DNA from 4 places in the Streptomyces sp. NPDC048211 genome. Region 3 is predicted to be linked to each of the others. Evidence: riboswitches for the same ligand, from Rfam matches in the RefSeq annotation. Region 3 holds a riboswitch; each other region holds the start of a gene.
What was found. Region 3 has a riboswitch for cyclic di-AMP ahead of ACGFZA_RS27330 (transglycosylase family protein). Riboswitches for the same ligand answer to the same signal wherever they lie in the genome.
Positions count from the first base shown of each region.

Region 1: linked by a shared signal. The riboswitch ahead of ACGFZA_RS12245 (peptidoglycan DD-metalloendopeptidase family protein) and the one ahead of ACGFZA_RS27330 (transglycosylase family protein) in region 3 are both predicted to bind cyclic di-AMP.
Region 2: linked by a shared signal. The riboswitch ahead of ACGFZA_RS29660 (C40 family peptidase) and the one ahead of ACGFZA_RS27330 (transglycosylase family protein) in region 3 are both predicted to bind cyclic di-AMP.
Region 4: linked by a shared signal. The riboswitch ahead of ACGFZA_RS36420 (M23 family metallopeptidase) and the one ahead of ACGFZA_RS27330 (transglycosylase family protein) in region 3 are both predicted to bind cyclic di-AMP.

Region 1 covers NZ_JBIDAD010000002.1:1,232,442-1,236,398, reverse strand. The annotation lists gene ACGFZA_RS12255 (STM4011 family radical SAM protein) at 1-16, shown strand, start outside; gene ACGFZA_RS12250 (SGNH/GDSL hydrolase family protein) at 30-872, opposite strand; gene ACGFZA_RS12245 (peptidoglycan DD-metalloendopeptidase family protein) at 1,084-2,016, opposite strand; cyclic di-AMP (ydaO/yuaA leader) riboswitch at 2,022-2,174, opposite strand; gene ACGFZA_RS12240 (tyrosine-protein phosphatase) at 2,676-3,488, shown strand; gene ACGFZA_RS12235 (DUF6126 family protein) at 3,630-3,806, opposite strand; gene ACGFZA_RS12230 (helix-turn-helix domain-containing protein) at 3,854-3,957, opposite strand, start outside.
Region 2 covers NZ_JBIDAD010000009.1:213,348-217,304, reverse strand. The annotation lists gene ACGFZA_RS29675 (ATP-binding protein) at 135-566, shown strand; gene ACGFZA_RS29670 (LysR family transcriptional regulator) at 579-1,496, opposite strand; gene ACGFZA_RS29665 (LysE family translocator) at 1,569-2,225, shown strand; gene ACGFZA_RS29660 (C40 family peptidase) at 2,253-2,726, opposite strand; cyclic di-AMP (ydaO/yuaA leader) riboswitch at 2,730-2,925, opposite strand; gene ACGFZA_RS29655 (hypothetical protein) at 3,230-3,538, opposite strand; gene ACGFZA_RS29650 (ATP-dependent Clp protease proteolytic subunit) at 3,546-3,957, opposite strand, start outside.
Region 3 covers NZ_JBIDAD010000008.1:112,549-116,505, reverse strand. The annotation lists gene ACGFZA_RS27340 (cytochrome P450) at 19-1,350, shown strand; gene ACGFZA_RS27335 (transglycosylase family protein) at 1,456-2,415, shown strand; cyclic di-AMP (ydaO/yuaA leader) riboswitch at 2,717-2,888, shown strand; gene ACGFZA_RS27330 (transglycosylase family protein) at 2,893-3,633, shown strand; gene eno (phosphopyruvate hydratase) at 3,920-3,957, shown strand, end outside.
Region 4 covers NZ_JBIDAD010000014.1:115,939-119,895, forward strand. The annotation lists gene ACGFZA_RS36410 (M16 family metallopeptidase) at 1-658, shown strand, start outside; gene ACGFZA_RS36415 (M16 family metallopeptidase) at 685-2,067, shown strand; cyclic di-AMP (ydaO/yuaA leader) riboswitch at 2,282-2,449, shown strand; gene ACGFZA_RS36420 (M23 family metallopeptidase) at 2,463-3,278, shown strand; gene ACGFZA_RS36425 (GntR family transcriptional regulator) at 3,508-3,957, shown strand, end outside.

The sequences.
Region 1 (3,957 bases), on a different contig from region 3:
ATTCCCGGGCGGCTGAGGACAGCGGAGGGTCAGAGCGGCAGCAGGTCGGGGCGCTTGGCCTCGACGTGGTCCCCCGACGACTCGCCGCGCAGCCGCCTGCCGATCCACGGGACCAGGTACTCGCGGGCCCAGTGGATGTCGTCGCGCCGCACTTCGAGCGTTCCGCGCTGTGCCTGCGGCGGCCACGGCTGGTCCGGGTCGGCGGGCACGTCGAGGCCGAGCACCTGCGCGGCGCGCAGCGCGACCCGGGTGTGGCCCTCCGCCGACAGGTGCAGCCGGTCGTCGTCCCAGGCCCGCCGGTCCTGCACCGAGCGCAGGGACCAGAGGTCGAGCACCGGACAGTCGTACCGGTCGGCGATGGACCGCACATGGGCGGTGTAGGTGGCGATCTTGCCGCGCAGATGCCGCAGCACGGGAACGTTGCGGGTGTCGAAGCCGGTGGTGACCATGACGGTGCCGACCGACCTGGTCAGGTCGGCGACCGCGCGCTCGAAGCGCTCGGCCACGTCGTCGGGGTCCGTGCCCGGCCGGATGATGTCGTTGCCGCCTGCGCAAAAGCTCACCAGATCGGGGGCGAGTTCCCTGGCGCGCGGCACCTGTTCCTCGACGATCTGGTCGAGGAGGCGTCCTCGTACGGCGAGATTGGCGTATCTGAAGTTCCCGTGCGCGGATCCTGCGGTGTCCACCGCGTCGGTGTCCGGGAGCTGGTCCGCGAGGAGTACCGCGAACCGGTCGGCCCATCCGACGAAGGTTCCGTCCGGGCCGGGGTCACCGACGCCCTCGGTGAAGCTGTCGCCAATCGCCGCGTACGACCCGATGGCGCCCTGTCGGTTGATGACGCCCTGCTGGATGTTGTTCGAATCGTCTGCCACAAGGGCATATCCTGCACCGCCGAATGTGACCTACGCGACCGTAATACGGGGTTGACGGGTGGTGAGATAGACCACCCGGTCAGTTTTTGGTAAAGGGGGAATAAGTGCGCTGCGCATACCGCGCACCGCACGGCAGAGGGACGGTGCGCCGCCGCGCACCGTCCCTCTATGCATTGCTCGGATCCGGTTCACCGGACCGGTGTTGCGTGGATCAGACGTTGATCCCGTGCGACGCCAGGTAGGCGATCGGGTCGATGTCCGAGCCGTACGCCGGACCCGTGCGGACCTCGAAGTGGAGGTGCGGGCCGGTGGCGTTGCCGGTGGCGCCGGAGAGGCCGACCTGCTGGCCCGCGGTCACGGTCTGACCCGCCGAGACGGAGAGCGAGGACATGTGGCCGTACTGCGAGTAGTGGCCGTCGGCGTGCTTGATGACGACCTCGTTGCCGTACGCGCCGCCCCAGCCGGCGGTGACGACGGTGCCGGAGGTGATCGCCTTCACGCTCGTGCCGGTGGAGACGGGGAAGTCGATGCCGGTGTGGCTGCCGCTGGACCAGTTGGCACCGGAGGCGCGGTACGCGGTGGTGTGGTTGCCCGGGACCGGGTGGACGTAACCGGAGTCGTTGCTCTGGGTCGCCGGGGCCGAGGTCTCCTGGGACGACGAGTCGTCGGAGGAGGAGGTGTCGGAGGCCGTGGAGGCCTTCGTCTCGGACTGGACCGGGGCCTTGGGCGCGGCCTTCGACGGAGTGGTGGAGGTGGTCGAGGCGTGGCCCCAGGCCTTGCCGCCGAGGGTCAGCTTCATGCCCGGGAAGATCAGGCTCGGGTTCTCGCCGACGACCTGACGGTTGTCCTGGTACAGCTTCTCCCAGCCGCCCTTGAGCTTGTGCTGGGCAGCGATCTTCGACAGGTAGTCGCCGGAGACCACGGTGTAGGAGGTGGTGCCGGCCTGCTTCTTCGCGACCGGGGTGGCCGGGGTGGCGTGCGTGGCGGCCGACTGCGAAGCGGCGGGAGCGGCCTGCTCCGCGGCGTTGGCACCGGTGGCGCCGAGCAGCGGAAGCGCGATGACGGCTCCGCCGGCACTCGCGACGACGACGCCGCGGGCGATGGTGCTGGACTTGGGACGGCGGTGCTTACCCGATATGGGCATGAAGGTTTTCCTCTCCGGCGCCTACGAGGTGAGCTGTCGGGTTCGGACTGGAGATGTCCGGTCGCGGCTGGCGCGACTTCACCCCGAGCCGGCCGGTTTCCCGGTCGGCGGCTTACCTGGTTCCCCCGCTCCTGCCACGCGGTGAGTGGGTGCGAATTCCGGGCGGCGGCAGGATTAGGCGGTCCGTCCGGATTGACAGCGAACGTAAGCGAGCCAGGACGGCGGAAACAAGCCACGGGTTCCGCCGTCGAATCCGCTCCGGAAAATCGGCGAAGAATTCCCGTCACACTCCGTGGATTATGGATCTTGGCTTTCCGCGCGGCGTCCGGGATACCCGCACGCCCCACCGCCACACACCGTCACGGATATGATCCCGCTCACGAGAGGGCGATCATCTCCCGCATAAGCGGGGCATGTTCGACTAAAAGCCTCAATACGGACATGTCATGCCCGCCGCCCCGCCGCGCCGGAAGGACGGCGGGGGTCGGGACCTTCACGAGAGGGCCCGCGGGCCGGCACGACGACCCGAAACCCGGACCCGAAGTGCAGGCCCAAAATGGGGCCTGCCCAAGATGATTGTCCGAGGAATCAATGTCGTATCGTCACGAGAGTGGACCCACCGGCGACACGCGCCGGTGACAGAGCCTCCAGGAGTGACCGTGACGCAGCAGCTGCCGCAGACCCCGTCGACGGAGCCCGAACTGGCGGGTGTCCGCAATTTCCGTGACGTGGGCGGCCTGCCCACCACGGACGGCCGCCGGGTGCGGTACGGACGGCTCTACCGCAGTGGTCACCTGGCACACGCCACGGCCGAGGACACCACGTTCCTCGCGGGTCTCGGGCTGCACACCGTCTTCGACTTCCGCAACGAGGCCGACCACAAGCTGGACGGGCTGGACGTGGAGCTGCCCGGCGTGCGCAACGTGTGTATCCCGCTCACCGACCCGGCGGACGGTGCGGAGTTCTGGCGGATGGTGCGCGACGGCGACACGGACGAGCTGCGGTCGATCCTGGCCGACGGCAAGGGATCCCACCGCATGATCGCTTCCTACCGGCAGATCATCCTGGAGCGCACGGCCGAGCACAGCCGGGTACTGCACGCCCTGGCCGAGGACAGCGTGCCCGCCCTGATGCACTGCGCGGCCGGCAAGGACCGCGCGGGCCTTTCGATCGCGGTGTCCCTGCTCGCCGTCGGCGTCGAGCGCGAAGCCATCGAGGCCGACTACCTCAAGTCCAACGACGCACACCGCCGCTACAAGGTCCGCCGCAGCGACACCTCCCCCGCCGGAATGTCGCCCGAGGTGATGGAGCTGCTCAATCCGCTCTTCGGCGCCCACCCCGACTACCTCGCCTCGGCCTTCACCACCATCGACGAGACCTGGGGCAGCACCGACCGCTACCTCGCCGACGCCCTCAAGGTCACCCCGGAGACGCGGGAGCGGCTGCGCGAGCGCCTGCTCGACGAGGTCTGACCGGCCGGGCGGCGCCACCGCCCCAGGACCCGGTGGTGTGCCGCCGAAGCATCCGGTGGCGCATCACCACGGCCGCCGTCGGCGCACCGCCCCAGCATCAGGTGGCCCACCACCACGGTCGGTGCCTGTGTGTCCCCACCGCTACTGGTTGTGCATCCCCACGGCGAACAGCAGGTAGAGGAAGCCCGCGATGATGTGCCCGGCCACCAGGTAGGCGAAGAGCCTGATGACGAGCCCGCGGGGCATCTTCTTCTCCTGCGGGTCGTAGTTCTTCGGGCGGCCCGGGCCGAGCGGGTCGTAGTTCTCGGAATCGGACATGACAGGTCCTCTCTGGCGACCGGCGGGCCGGTGGCGGGGACGGCGCCTCAGCGACGGTGGATCCCGCTGCCGAGACACAGCTCGGCGGCGGGGCTCTGCAGCAAGGTGTGGACGAAGAGCAGCTCGGCGCCGTCGCGGTCCAGCGCCGCGA
Region 2 (3,957 bases), on a different contig from region 3:
CTTCGAGCGACAGATATATGCATATCTTGGTGGATCGCCGTTACAGAGGGCAGCATCAGTGGCAATCTGGCGCGAAGCACAACCCGGACCATCGATCGCGGGGTCGCTTCCGGGTGGGAAAGGGACGGCTCGCCATGGCAGACCATCAAGAAGCAAGCGTCACTCTGCCGAGCGAGCCGGTTTCGGTCTCCGCCGCTCGGAGGTATGTGGCCCGGGTACTGGCCGGATGGGGGCTGCCCGACGGCGCGGACACGGGGGAGACCGTCCGGCTCATCGTCTCGGAGCTCGCGACCAACGCCGTCCAGCACACCTTCGGGCAGTCACCCACCTTCACCGTGGACCTCCGGCTGGAGCGGGAGGAACAGCTCCGTATCGGGGTGACGGACAGTCACCCCCGCTGGCCCCAAAGGCTTCCGGCGGCCGTGCAGCAGGACAACGGGCGCGGGATGGTGATCATCCGCGCGCTGGCCAAGGAGTACGGCGGCCGGCTGACCGTCACGCCCACTCCGGACGGCGGGAAGACCGTCTGGATCGCCCTGCCGTGGGACGTACCGGTCCAGCACTGACCGCCACGCCGGTCACTGAGGTCCCGAGGCCCGCCCGAATCCGCTGCGCAGCAGCGCGCGCAGTGTCGCCGCCGCGGCGCTCGCACGGTCGCCGCGGTGCACCACCGAGATCGTCCGGCGGAATGCGGCCGGCTCCAGCCGCCGCACGGACAGCGGTGTGGGCGACATCGCGGCGACCATCTCGGGTACGACAGCCATGCCGATGCCCGCGCTGACCAGCGCACACACCAGCGCATAGCCGGGCGACTCGCAGACCACCGCCGGCGACGCCCCCGCCTCGGCGAGGGCGCTCTCCACTCCGCGGCGCGGCGGATGGGTGGGCGCGCTGCTGATCAGGGGCCGGCCTGCCAGCTCCGTCACCGGGAGCCGCCCGCTGCCGTCCGCCAGGACCTGCCCGACGGCGGTGATCAGTACCAGTTCCTCGATCAGGAGCGGCTCGGCCAGGACGCCCGAGGGCAGCGCCGTCGCGGCGGCAGGCTCGTAGGCATGGGTCAGAGCCAGATCCACCTCGCCCGCCGCCACCGCGGCCACCCCGTCCGGCGGCTCGTACTCGGTGACGACCAGTTCCACGTCCGGGTGCGCACGGCGGAACGCACTCAGCACCGGCGGCAGCAGATGGATGCCCGCCGTGGTGAACGTGCCGACCCGCAGGCGCCCGCCGGACAGTCCCGCGAGTTGCGCCAGCTCGTGGCGGGCCCGGTCCATCTCGTCGAGGACCCGCCGGGCGCGCCCGGCGAGCAGTTCGCCCGCCGCCGTCAGGCGGGCGCCACGGTGGTGGCGCACCAGCAGAGCGGCCCCCGCCTCGCGCTCCAGCTTGGCGAGCTGTTGTGACAGCGCGGGAGCGGTGTAACCGAGCCGGGCTGCGGCCCGGGTGATCGAGCCGGCCTCGGCGACCGCCACCAGCGCCGCGAGCCGCGTCGGGTCGTACATTAAGCATTCCTTTTGGCAGACCCACAAGATTGCAAGTACATGCTAAAGGGCTCAGGGGTCCAGGGTGGAGGCATGGACGCACAACTGACTGCCTTCGTCGGGGTCGCCGCAGCGATGGTCGCGCTGCCCGGCGCGGACTTCACCGTCGTCGTACGCAACGCCCTCGCCTCGCGTGCCGCGGGGGTGGCGACGGCGCTCGGGGTCGCCGGAGGCCTCCTCGTCCACACCGCGCTCGCCGTCGCCGGCCTGGCGGCCGTACTGGTGGCGGTGCCCGTGCTGTTCCGGACGATCCAGCTTCTGGGCGGCGCTTACGTGCTCTACCTGGGCATCAGCGCCCTCCACGCGGCCCGCCGCCGCTCCGGGCCGGGCCCGGAGAACGGGCAGGGTGAGGAGGGCGAGCAGGGCGGCGCGAGGGCCGCGAAAGGAACCGGGCGCGCACTGCGCCAGGGCTTCCTCACCAACGCGCTGAACCCCAAGGCGCCCGTGCTCTTCCTCAGCCTGCTGCCGCAGTTCGTGCCGGCCGGGGCGGCGCCCCTGCCCAGAACGCTGCTGCTGGCCGCGATCGTCGTGGTGCTGGCGCTGATCTGGTTCCCGGCCGTGGCGCTCCTGGTGGACCGCCTGGGCCGGTGGCTGCGCCGGCCGCGTACCGCCCGGGCGATCGAGGGCGGCAGCGGCGCGGCACTCACCGCACTGGGGCTGGTCCTGGTGACCGGTCCGCTGCTGCACTGACGCGGGAGCGGGAGCCGGGGAGGGGCTTCAGCGGACCCGGCCGTAGTAGACGCTCTTCGTCCAGATCTTCTCCAGGCGGACCACGGCCCCGGTCTTGGGGGAGTGCCAGATCCTGCCGCTGCCCGCGTAGATGCCGACGTGGTAGATGCTGCGGCCGGAATGGAAGAAGACCAGATCGCCGCGCTGCCGTTGGGACGACGAGATGTGGCGGGTCTTGTTGTACTGCTGCTGGGCCGTGCGCGGGAGCTTCTTGCCCGCCTTCTTGAACGAGTAGAGCGTCAGCCCGGAACAGTCGAAGCGGCTGGGCCCGGTGGCGCCCCACCGGTAGGGCGCCCCCTTCTTCGACGCGGCGATGTTGAGGGCCTTCGTCGAGTGTGTCGCGGCCTGGGCGTCGGTCACGGCGCCGGGGACGAACAGCGTGCCGCCGACGGCGGCGAGAGTCATGACCGAGGCCGTCGTGGCCCGGGCAAGCAGAGACGGGACATGAACCTGCGCAGTCATGCGCAACCCTTCGTCAGCCGCCTGTGAAGGATGACCTGTCGGGTTCGGGCTGGCGAAGTTGCCCGGCCGCGGATGCGGCTTCACCCCGAGGGTCGACCGAAAGCCCGGTCGGCCCGTTGTGCTCGGGTCCTCCACTCCTGCCGATCCACTCCTGTCGACCAGGCATCCGGGCGGCGGCAGGACTCGGCGTCCGCCCGGACCGCCCCGCCGCGGTGGCGGGGGCTTGTCGTCCCAGGGATCTTGACTCACCGAGTGCCGGATTTCCGAGGTGAAACGGCGATATGTGAGGCTCATCACGACTGACCCGTTCGGGTGGGCAGATGGCCTCAAGGGAAACGTCCGGCGCTCGCCTCCCGGTGCCGTACCAGCGGCGGAACGGGAGATTTCACCCAGCGTCCACCTCGAAAGCGCAAATCGAGTTGTCCCTCGTGCGAAGTAACGCCTACGCCGAACGAGCGAGAAAATTCGGCCGACGCGTCGGGCGTGTCGGGTCGGGGTGCTGATCAACTCGGTGGGGCGGGCGGGATGGTGACCCGCCCCGCCCGACGTTCGCCGTCCAGCACGCGCAGTGCCCGGGTCAACGTGACTGCGTGGATCCGCGATTCGCCCCGCTCGTGCATCAACGTGACCGCTTCCCGCAGAGCGACCGCGTACGAGGCCAGCGCCTGCGCGGCCCGCAGCGCGTCGTAGGTGTCGCCGCCGTGGGCCGGGTTGATCCGGCCCACCTGGTCGAGGACTTGCAGGTAGCGGTCGATGAACTCGCCCTCCGCACGGGTCAGGGCGGGCAGCGGGACGAACTCCGGTGGCTGCATCGGGGATTCACCGCGCCGACTGCGGAGGCAGCGAGCGGTTCTGGATGATGTGGTCGACCAGCCCGTAGTCCCTGGCTCCCTCGGCGTCCAGGATGAGGTCGCGTTCGGTGTCGGCGGTGATCTGCGCGGCGGAGCGGCCGGTGTGACGGGCCAGCATGCCGGTCAGGGTCTCGCGCATGCGAGCCACTTCCCGCGCCTCGATCTCCAGGTCGGACGGCTGACCCTGTACCGGCTCGGCGAGTTCGGGCTGCTGTACCACCACGCGGGCGCCCGGCAGCGCGTGCCGCCGGCCCGGGGCGCCCGCTGCCAGCAGTACGGCCGCACCGGCCCCCGCCTGGCCGAGGCAGAAGGTCTCCACCTCGCAGGTGAGGTACGTCATCGTGTCGTAGACGGCGGTCGTCGCGCCGAACGTGCCGCCG
Region 3 (3,957 bases):
AGCGGATAACGTCGGGGGGTGAACGACCACCCCGCCGAGACCCCAGCTCCCCCCACCGGCTGCCCCGCCCACGCGGCCCCCGTCGTGCCGCCCGCGCCCGAACTCTTCACGTGGGAGTTCGCCACCGACCCGTACCCCGCCTACGCCTGGCTGCGGGAGCACAGCCCCGTGCACCGCACCACGCTGCCCAGCGGGGTCGAGGCCTGGCTGGTGACGCGGTACGCGGACGCCAGGGAAGCCCTCGCCGACAACCGGCTGTCCAAGAACCCCGCGCACCACGCCGAGTCCGCGCACGCCAAGGGGAAGACGGGGATCCCGGGCGAGCGCAAAGCGGAGTTGATGACGCATCTGCTGAACATCGACCCGCCCGACCACACCCGGCTGCGCCGACTCGTGTCCAAGGCGTTCACCCCGCGTCGCGTCGCGGAGTTCGCTCCGCGCGTGCAGGAGCTGACCGACCGGCTCATCGACGGGTTCGCCGGCAAGGGCGAGGCGGACCTCATCCACGAGTTCGCCTTCCCGCTCCCCATCTACGCGATCTGCGACCTGCTGGGCGTTCCGCGCGAGGACCAGGACGACTTCCGGGAATGGGCGGGCATGATGATCCGCCACGGCGGCGGGCCGCGCGGCGGGGTCGCCCGGTCCGTGAAGAAGATGCGGAGCTATCTCCTCGAACTGATCCACCGCAAGCGCGAGAACCCGGGGGACGACCTGATCTCGGGGCTGATCCGGGCGAGCGATCACGGTGAGCACCTGACGGAGAACGAGGCTGCCGCGATGGCCTTTATCATCCTCTTTGCCGGTTTTGAGACGACCGTGAACCTGATCGGCAACAGCGTCCACACCCTGCTGGGTCACCCCGAACAGCGCGCGCGGCTCCAGGGTTCCCTTGCCGCGGGGGAGACGGAGCTCCTGGCCACGGGTGTCGAGGAACTGCTGCGGTACGACGGCCCGGTGGAGCTGGCGACCTGGCGGTACGCCACCGAGGCGCTGACCATCGGCGGACAGCGGGTCGCCGGGGGTGACCCCGTTCTCGTGGTGCTGGCGGCCGCCGACCGGGACCCCGAACGCTTCGGCGGACCGGACGTGCTGGATCTCGCGCGGCGTGACAATCAGCACCTCGGTTACGGTCACGGAATCCACTACTGCCTGGGAGCGCCGCTCGCCCGGCTGGAGGGGCAGGTCGCCCTCGCCACGCTCCTGAAACGCCTCCCGGACCTGCGACTTGCGGGAGATCCTGCCGATTTGCGGTGGCGTGGCGGTCTCATCATGCGTGGACTGCGCACGCTGCCGGTGGAGTTCGCACCGGAGCGGGCACACGATGAAGGTGACACTCTGTCAACTCTGTGACTTTCACGTGATCTCTGCTGCATCGACTTGTGACACACGTTCGAGTCCCGCTAGGTTCACCGTTCGACTCACCAGTCACTCGTCAGTCACACGGAAGGCATCCCCATGGGCTCCGCGAACGGCAGACACCGTCGCCCTCGGCAGGCACCCGCGATCATCGTCGCCGCAGGCGTGACCGGCTCGGCCATCGCCATCCCGCTGCTCGGCGCGGCAGGCGCGCACGCCGCCGACGCCTCGACCTGGGACCGGGTGGCCGAGTGCGAGAGCGGCGGGATGTGGAGCGCCGACCTCGGCAACGGCTACTACGGCGGCCTGCAGTTCTCGCAGGAGGTCTGGAAGTCGTACGGCGGCGAGTCGTACGCCGAGCGCGCGGACCTCGCCAGCCGCTCGCAGCAGATCGCCGTGGCGGAGAAGGTCCTGGAGGACCAGGGGCCGAAGGCGTGGCCGAGCTGCGCGGTCGTCTCGGGCCTCGCCGTGGACAGCGGCCTGCCGGGCGTGGACCCGGGCAGCACCCCGTCCGCCGACCCGTCCGGAAGCGCGGACCCGTCCGCGAGCGCCGACTCCTCCGGTGATGACGCCGCGTCGGACGACGAGTCCTCGGACGCGACCACGCCGGCGGACGAGGCCACGGGCGACGCCGCGGACGACGCCAAGGGCAAGGGCGGAAAGCCGGACGCGTCCGCCTCTCCGTCGGCCACCCCCTCCGCCACGCCCTCGGGCAAGGCCTCCGGCGCCGAGGAGGACCCGGCAGGAGGTCAGGAGAAGGCCGGCAAGCACCGGGGTGCTCCGGCCCCCGAGGAGACCCGGGCGAGTGGCCGCGCCGGTGACCGTGACGCGGGGCGGCACGCCTCGCGCGGTGACAGTGACGCACGCGACACCGCTGCCCCGGCTGCTGACGGTACGTACACCGTGCGCGCAGGCGACAACCTCTGGGCGATTGCCGACGCGCAGCACCTGGCCGGCGGCTGGACCCAGCTGTACGAGGCCAACAAGGCGGAGGTGGGCTCCGACCCGGACCTCATCCTGCCTGGCCAGAGCCTCGATCTCGGCCTGAAGACCGAGTGAGCGCAGTCTGATGATCAGCTGAAAACACCCCAAAAATTGGGGTAGTTAAGAGGCCTATGTCCCACTTTTGACGGAGTGAGACATGGGTCTCTTTGCGTGAACTGGCGCGTCTTGTCCGGGAGGTCCCGCCGCATCCGTTCCGACCTGCGCAAACGAGGGTTCTTCGGATGCAAGGAAGGGCTGTTTATCCGGTATGTCCATCTTTGGATATGAGGGTGGGGTGTGATTACGGTCGGAACCGCTCGCACCGCGGGCCCCGTCGACCGTCACGCCGAATCCTGCCGTCGGTCGAAGGGAACAGACGCGTAAAGCGCCGTAGGCAGGAGCGGGGGACCCAGGTAAGCGCCGGGCCCGATCGTCGCAAGACGGATCAGGACCGGCTTGGGGTGAAGTCGTGCGCTAGGACGTGCGACCGGGCAACTCACTTGGCCCGAACCCGACAGCTCACCTCGTAGGCGTCGGTGAGGAGAAGTCTCGATGCTGCTCAACAGCAAGGGCAACAAGCACCGTCGCCCGTCCAAGGCCGTCCGTATCGCCACGCTCGCCGGTGTCGCCGGTGCCGCCATCGCCGTGCCCCTGATGGGTGCGACCGGCGCTTCCGCCGCCTCCGTGTCCACGTGGGACGCCGTCGCCCAGTGCGAGTCCGGTGGCAACTGGTCCATCAACACCGGCAACGGCTACTACGGCGGCCTGCAGTTCTCGCAGTCCAGCTGGGCCGCCGCCGGTGGCACCCAGTACGCGGCCCGCGCCGACCTGGCCACCAAGGCCCAGCAGATCGCCACCGCCGAGAAGCTCCTCGACATGCAGGGTCCGGGCGCCTGGTCCTGCGCCGGTGCCGGCAACCTGAGCAACGACGGTGTCGACCCGGGTGTCGACACCGGCTCCTCCGCCGCCAAGACCGAGACCGCGCCGAAGGCCGAGGCCGCCCCGAAGCAGGCCGAGCCGAAGAAGGCCGAGCGCACCGAGGCCCCCGCCACCAACCGCTCCGAGCGTTCGGCCGCCCCCAAGGCCGAGTCGAAGACCGTCACGACCCCGACCGGCAAGAAGGTCGAGAAGGGTGACGGCGAGTACAAGGTCATCACCGGTGACTCCCTGAGCAAGATCGCCGCCGACCACAAGGTCAAGGGCGGCTGGGAGCAGCTCTTCAAGCTCAACAAGGACATCGTCACGGACGCCGACCTGATCTACCCCGGTCAGCAGCTCCACCTGACGAAGTAGTCGCGATCTCTCCTCGCTGATGACCCCGGCCGCCCCGGCCCGGCGCGCACCCTCCCCCCGTGCGTACCGGTCCGGGGTGCGCCGGTTTCTGCGTTGACCGTTCAACTGTTGTCGTTACTCGTCAGTAAATTTCTGGCCTTTTGCCCCACTGTGCCTGCCCTTGGGTCCTTTTTCGTCCCAGGGGACGGGCGGTCGGCCGGTTGGGGCGGCCGGGCCGGTTAGGCTCTTGTCGCAAGGCCAAAGCGACCCTGCACCACAAGCGTCACATCCCAGAAGGAGATGCCTCGTGCCGTCCATCGACGTCGTCGTAGCCAGGGAAATCCT
Region 4 (3,957 bases), on a different contig from region 3:
CGGCGCGCTTCCCGAGGTCATCGGGGACCAGCTGCGCGAGGAGGTCCGGGAGGAGGTCCCGGCGCGTGCGCTGATGGCCGCCTACCGGCTGCCGCACGACGGCACCCGTGAGTGCGACGCCGCGGACCTCGCGCTGACGGTGCTGGGCGGCGGCGAGTCGTCCCGGCTGCACAACCGCCTGGTCCGCCGGGACCGGACGGCCGTCGCGGCCGGTTTCGGGCTGCTGCGGCTGGCGGGCGCGCCCTCGCTCGGCTGGCTGGACGTCAAGACGTCCGGCGGTGTCGAGGTCGCTCAGATCGAGACCGCGGTCGACGAGGAGCTGGCCCGGTTCGCCGAGGAAGGCCCCACGCCGGAGGAAATGGAGCGCGCTCAGGCACAGTTGGAGCGCGAGTGGCTGGACCGTCTCGGCACCGTCGCGGGCCGTGCCGACGAACTGTGCCGGTACGCCGTGCTGTTCGGTGACCCGCAGCTCGCCCTGACGGCCGTGCACCGGGTGCTCGACGTCACGGCGGAGGAGGTCCGAGCGGCCGCCAAGGCCCAGCTGAGGCCCGACAACCGGGCGGTGCTGGTGTACGAGCCCGTGGAGTCGGCCGAGTCCGAAGAGGCGGAAGACGACGCCGCCACCGACACCGACGCGCACGAAGGAGCGGACAAGTGAGCGACGCTGCCGCGACTGGAGTTTCGATGGAGTACCACCCGCAGCCCGCCCCCGGCGTGGCCAGGCCCTGGGCCTTCCCCGCCCCCGAGCGCGGCTCCCTGCCCAACGGCCTCACGGTCCTGCGCTGCCACCGCCCCGGCCAGCAGGTCGTCGCCGTCGAGATCTTCCTCGACGCTCCGCTGGACGCCGAGCCCGAGGGCCTGGACGGGGTCGCCACGATCATGTCGCGCGCCCTGTCCGAGGGCACCGACAAGCAGAGCGCCGAGGAGTTCGCCGCCGAGCTGGAGCGCTGCGGCGCCACGCTCGACGCGCACGCCGACCATCCCGGCGTCCGGGTCTCCCTGGAGGTCCCGGCCTCCCGGCTGGCCAAGGCGCTCGGCCTGGTCGCCGAGGCGCTGCGGGCACCGGCCTTCGCCGACAGCGAGATCGAGCGGCTGGTGAACAACCGCCTCGACGAGATCCCGCACGAGCAGGCCAATCCGGCCCGGCGCGCCGCCAAGCAGCTCTCCAAGGAGCTCTTCCCGGCCACGGCCCGCATGTCGCGGCCGCGCCTGGGCACCCAGGAGACCGTGGAGCGGATCGACTCGGCGGCCGTGCGCGCCTTCTACGACGCCCACGTCCGGCCGTCCACCGCGACCGCCGTGGTCGTCGGCGACCTCACCGGAATCGACCTGGACGCCCTGCTCGCCGACACTCTCGGCGACTGGTCGGGCAACACCGCGGAGCCCCGGCCCGTCCCGCCGATCACCGCCGACGACACGGGCCGCGTGGTGATCGTGGACCGCCCCGGCGCGGTACAGACACAGCTGCTGATCGGCCGCATCGGCGCCGACCGGCACGACAGCGTCTGGCCCGCGCAGGTCCTCGGCACGTACTGCCTGGGCGGCACGCTCACCTCCCGCCTCGACCGGGTGCTGCGCGAGGAGAAGGGCTACACCTACGGCGTGCGGGCCTTCGCCCAGGTGCTGCGCTCCTCGGCCCCGGACTCCGCCTCCGGGGCGACGGGGGCCGCGATGCTCGCCATCAGCGGTTCCGTGGACACGGAGTCCACCGGCCCGGCGCTGGAGGACCTGTGGAAGGTGCTGCGGACCCTGGCGGCCGAAGGGCTGACGGACACCGAGCGTGAGACGGCCGTGCAGAACCTGGTGGGTGTCGCCCCGCTCAAGTTCGAGACGGCGGCCTCCGTCGCGGGCACCCTCGCCGACCAGGTCGAGCAGCATCTCCCGGATGACTACCAGGCGCACCTGTACGCGCGCCTCGCGGAGACCGGCACGGTCGAGGCGACCGCGGCCGTGGTCAACGCCTTCCCGCAGGACCGGCTGGTCACGGTGCTGGTCGGCGACGCCGCGCAGATCGCCGATCCGGTCAGGGCGCTCGGCATCGGTGAGGTGTCGGTCGTGACCGGCTGACGGCCGACCACTTCACCCGATATCGGGGCAAAAGGAAGGCCCTGGCGAAGCGTTCTCCGCCAGGGCCTTCCTTTATGTCCGCTTTGGGGGAGAGGTTGCCTGTCTGCCCTGTGGGATGCGCTACAAAACGGCCTGTCCGTTTGGTGGGGGGAAGTGCCCCCGTCTAGCGTCGGCCCGGCTGTCCGCCACTCGTATGCCGCATCCGTGACGTACCGGGCAGTCATCGCCGAGTCCCCGTCAGGCGCGAGCCTGGGGAGCCGGGGACCCACGCAGTCCCTGGGGTGAATCGGACGCCCGCGCCTCGCACGAGGCCGAGGGGTCCGTAGGAGACCTTCCTGCTCCGAACCCGTCAGCTAACCCGGTAGGCGAGAAGGAAGGAAAGGACCAGCCACTTCATGGCGTTCACCCGTGCCACCGGGAAGCACCGTGCCCCGAGCCGCCTGACGCGTACCGGCGCGAAGGCCGTCGGCATCGCGGCTCTGGCCACCACCGGCGTCATCGGCGGACTGGCCTCCCCGGCCCTCGCCGCGGACACCGGGACACCCGCCGCCGGTGAGACCGGCCTCACCCAGGTCATCGCCATCGAGAGCGTTCTCGCCGATCGGATCGACGCACAGGCGGACGCCCAGCAGCACCAGGCGGACGTCGCGGCGAAGAAGGCCGAGGCGGCGGCCAAGAAGAAGGCCGCGGCGAAGAAGAAGGCGGAGGCCGAGGCGAAGGCCAGGGCGAAGGCCGCCGCCCGCGCCGAGGAGGCCCGCGAGGCGAAGGCGCGTGCAGCCCGTTCCGCCGAGCGCACCCGGCTCGGCTCCTTCCAGCTCCCCGTCGCCGGTTCGTACGTGAGCACCGGCTACAAGTCCAGCGGCTCGCTCTGGTCCTCCGGCAGCCACTCCGGCATCGACTTCCACGCCGCGTCCGGCAGCTCCGTCGTCGCCGTCGGCGCCGGCACGGTCGTCGAGGCCGGCTGGGGCGGCGCGTACGGCAACAACATCGTGCTGCGGATGAGCGACGGCACGTACACCCAGTACGGCCACCTCTCCTCGATCGGCGTGTCCGTCGGCCAGAGCGTCGGCGCCGGACAGCAGATCGGCCTCTCCGGCTCCACCGGCAACTCGACCGGCCCGCACCTCCACTTCGAGGCCCGCACCACGCCCTCGTACGGTTCGGACATGGACCCGGTCGCCTATCTGCGCGCCCACGGCGTCACCGTCTGACCGGCCCGAAGACATCCGGCGAAGGCCCCGGCACCTCGCCGGGGCCTTCGTCGTGTCCAGGTGCCGCGCGGATCCACCGGGTTGCGCACCGGCCGTTCCCGAACGCCGGGTGACCAAAAGATATTCATGAATTTCCACCCGCCGTCGGAAATGCGACCGCATTGCAATAGAGTCGCAGGACAGGCGTCGATCGGCCGCGTTTCGCGGGGATTAAGGCGGAGGTTCGGACATGCGCATTCCGGCGCATTCGGTATGCACGGCAATCCGTGAAGACATCGTCTCGGGTGTCTTCGAACGCGGCAGCCGACTCACCGAGGAGGTGCTCGCACGCCGTTACGGGGTCTCCCGCGTCCCGGTGCGGGAAGCGCTGCGCACTCTGGAGTCCGAGGGGTTCGTGGTCACCCGCAGGCACGCCGGAGCCTGCGTCGCCGAGCCCACCGAACTGGAGGCGGCCGACCTCCTGGAGGTCCGGATGCTCCTGGAGCCGCTCGGTGCGGCCCGGGCCGCCCACCGCCGCACGGACGCGCACCTCAAGGTGCTGCGCGGCCTGGTCAGGCTCGGCCAGGAGCGCGCCCGCAAGGGGGAGGGCGACGACCTGCGCTCCCTGGGCGGCTGGTTCCACGAGACACTCGCGCAGGCCTCCGGCAGCCCTGGCCTGATCGCGATGCTCACCCAGCTG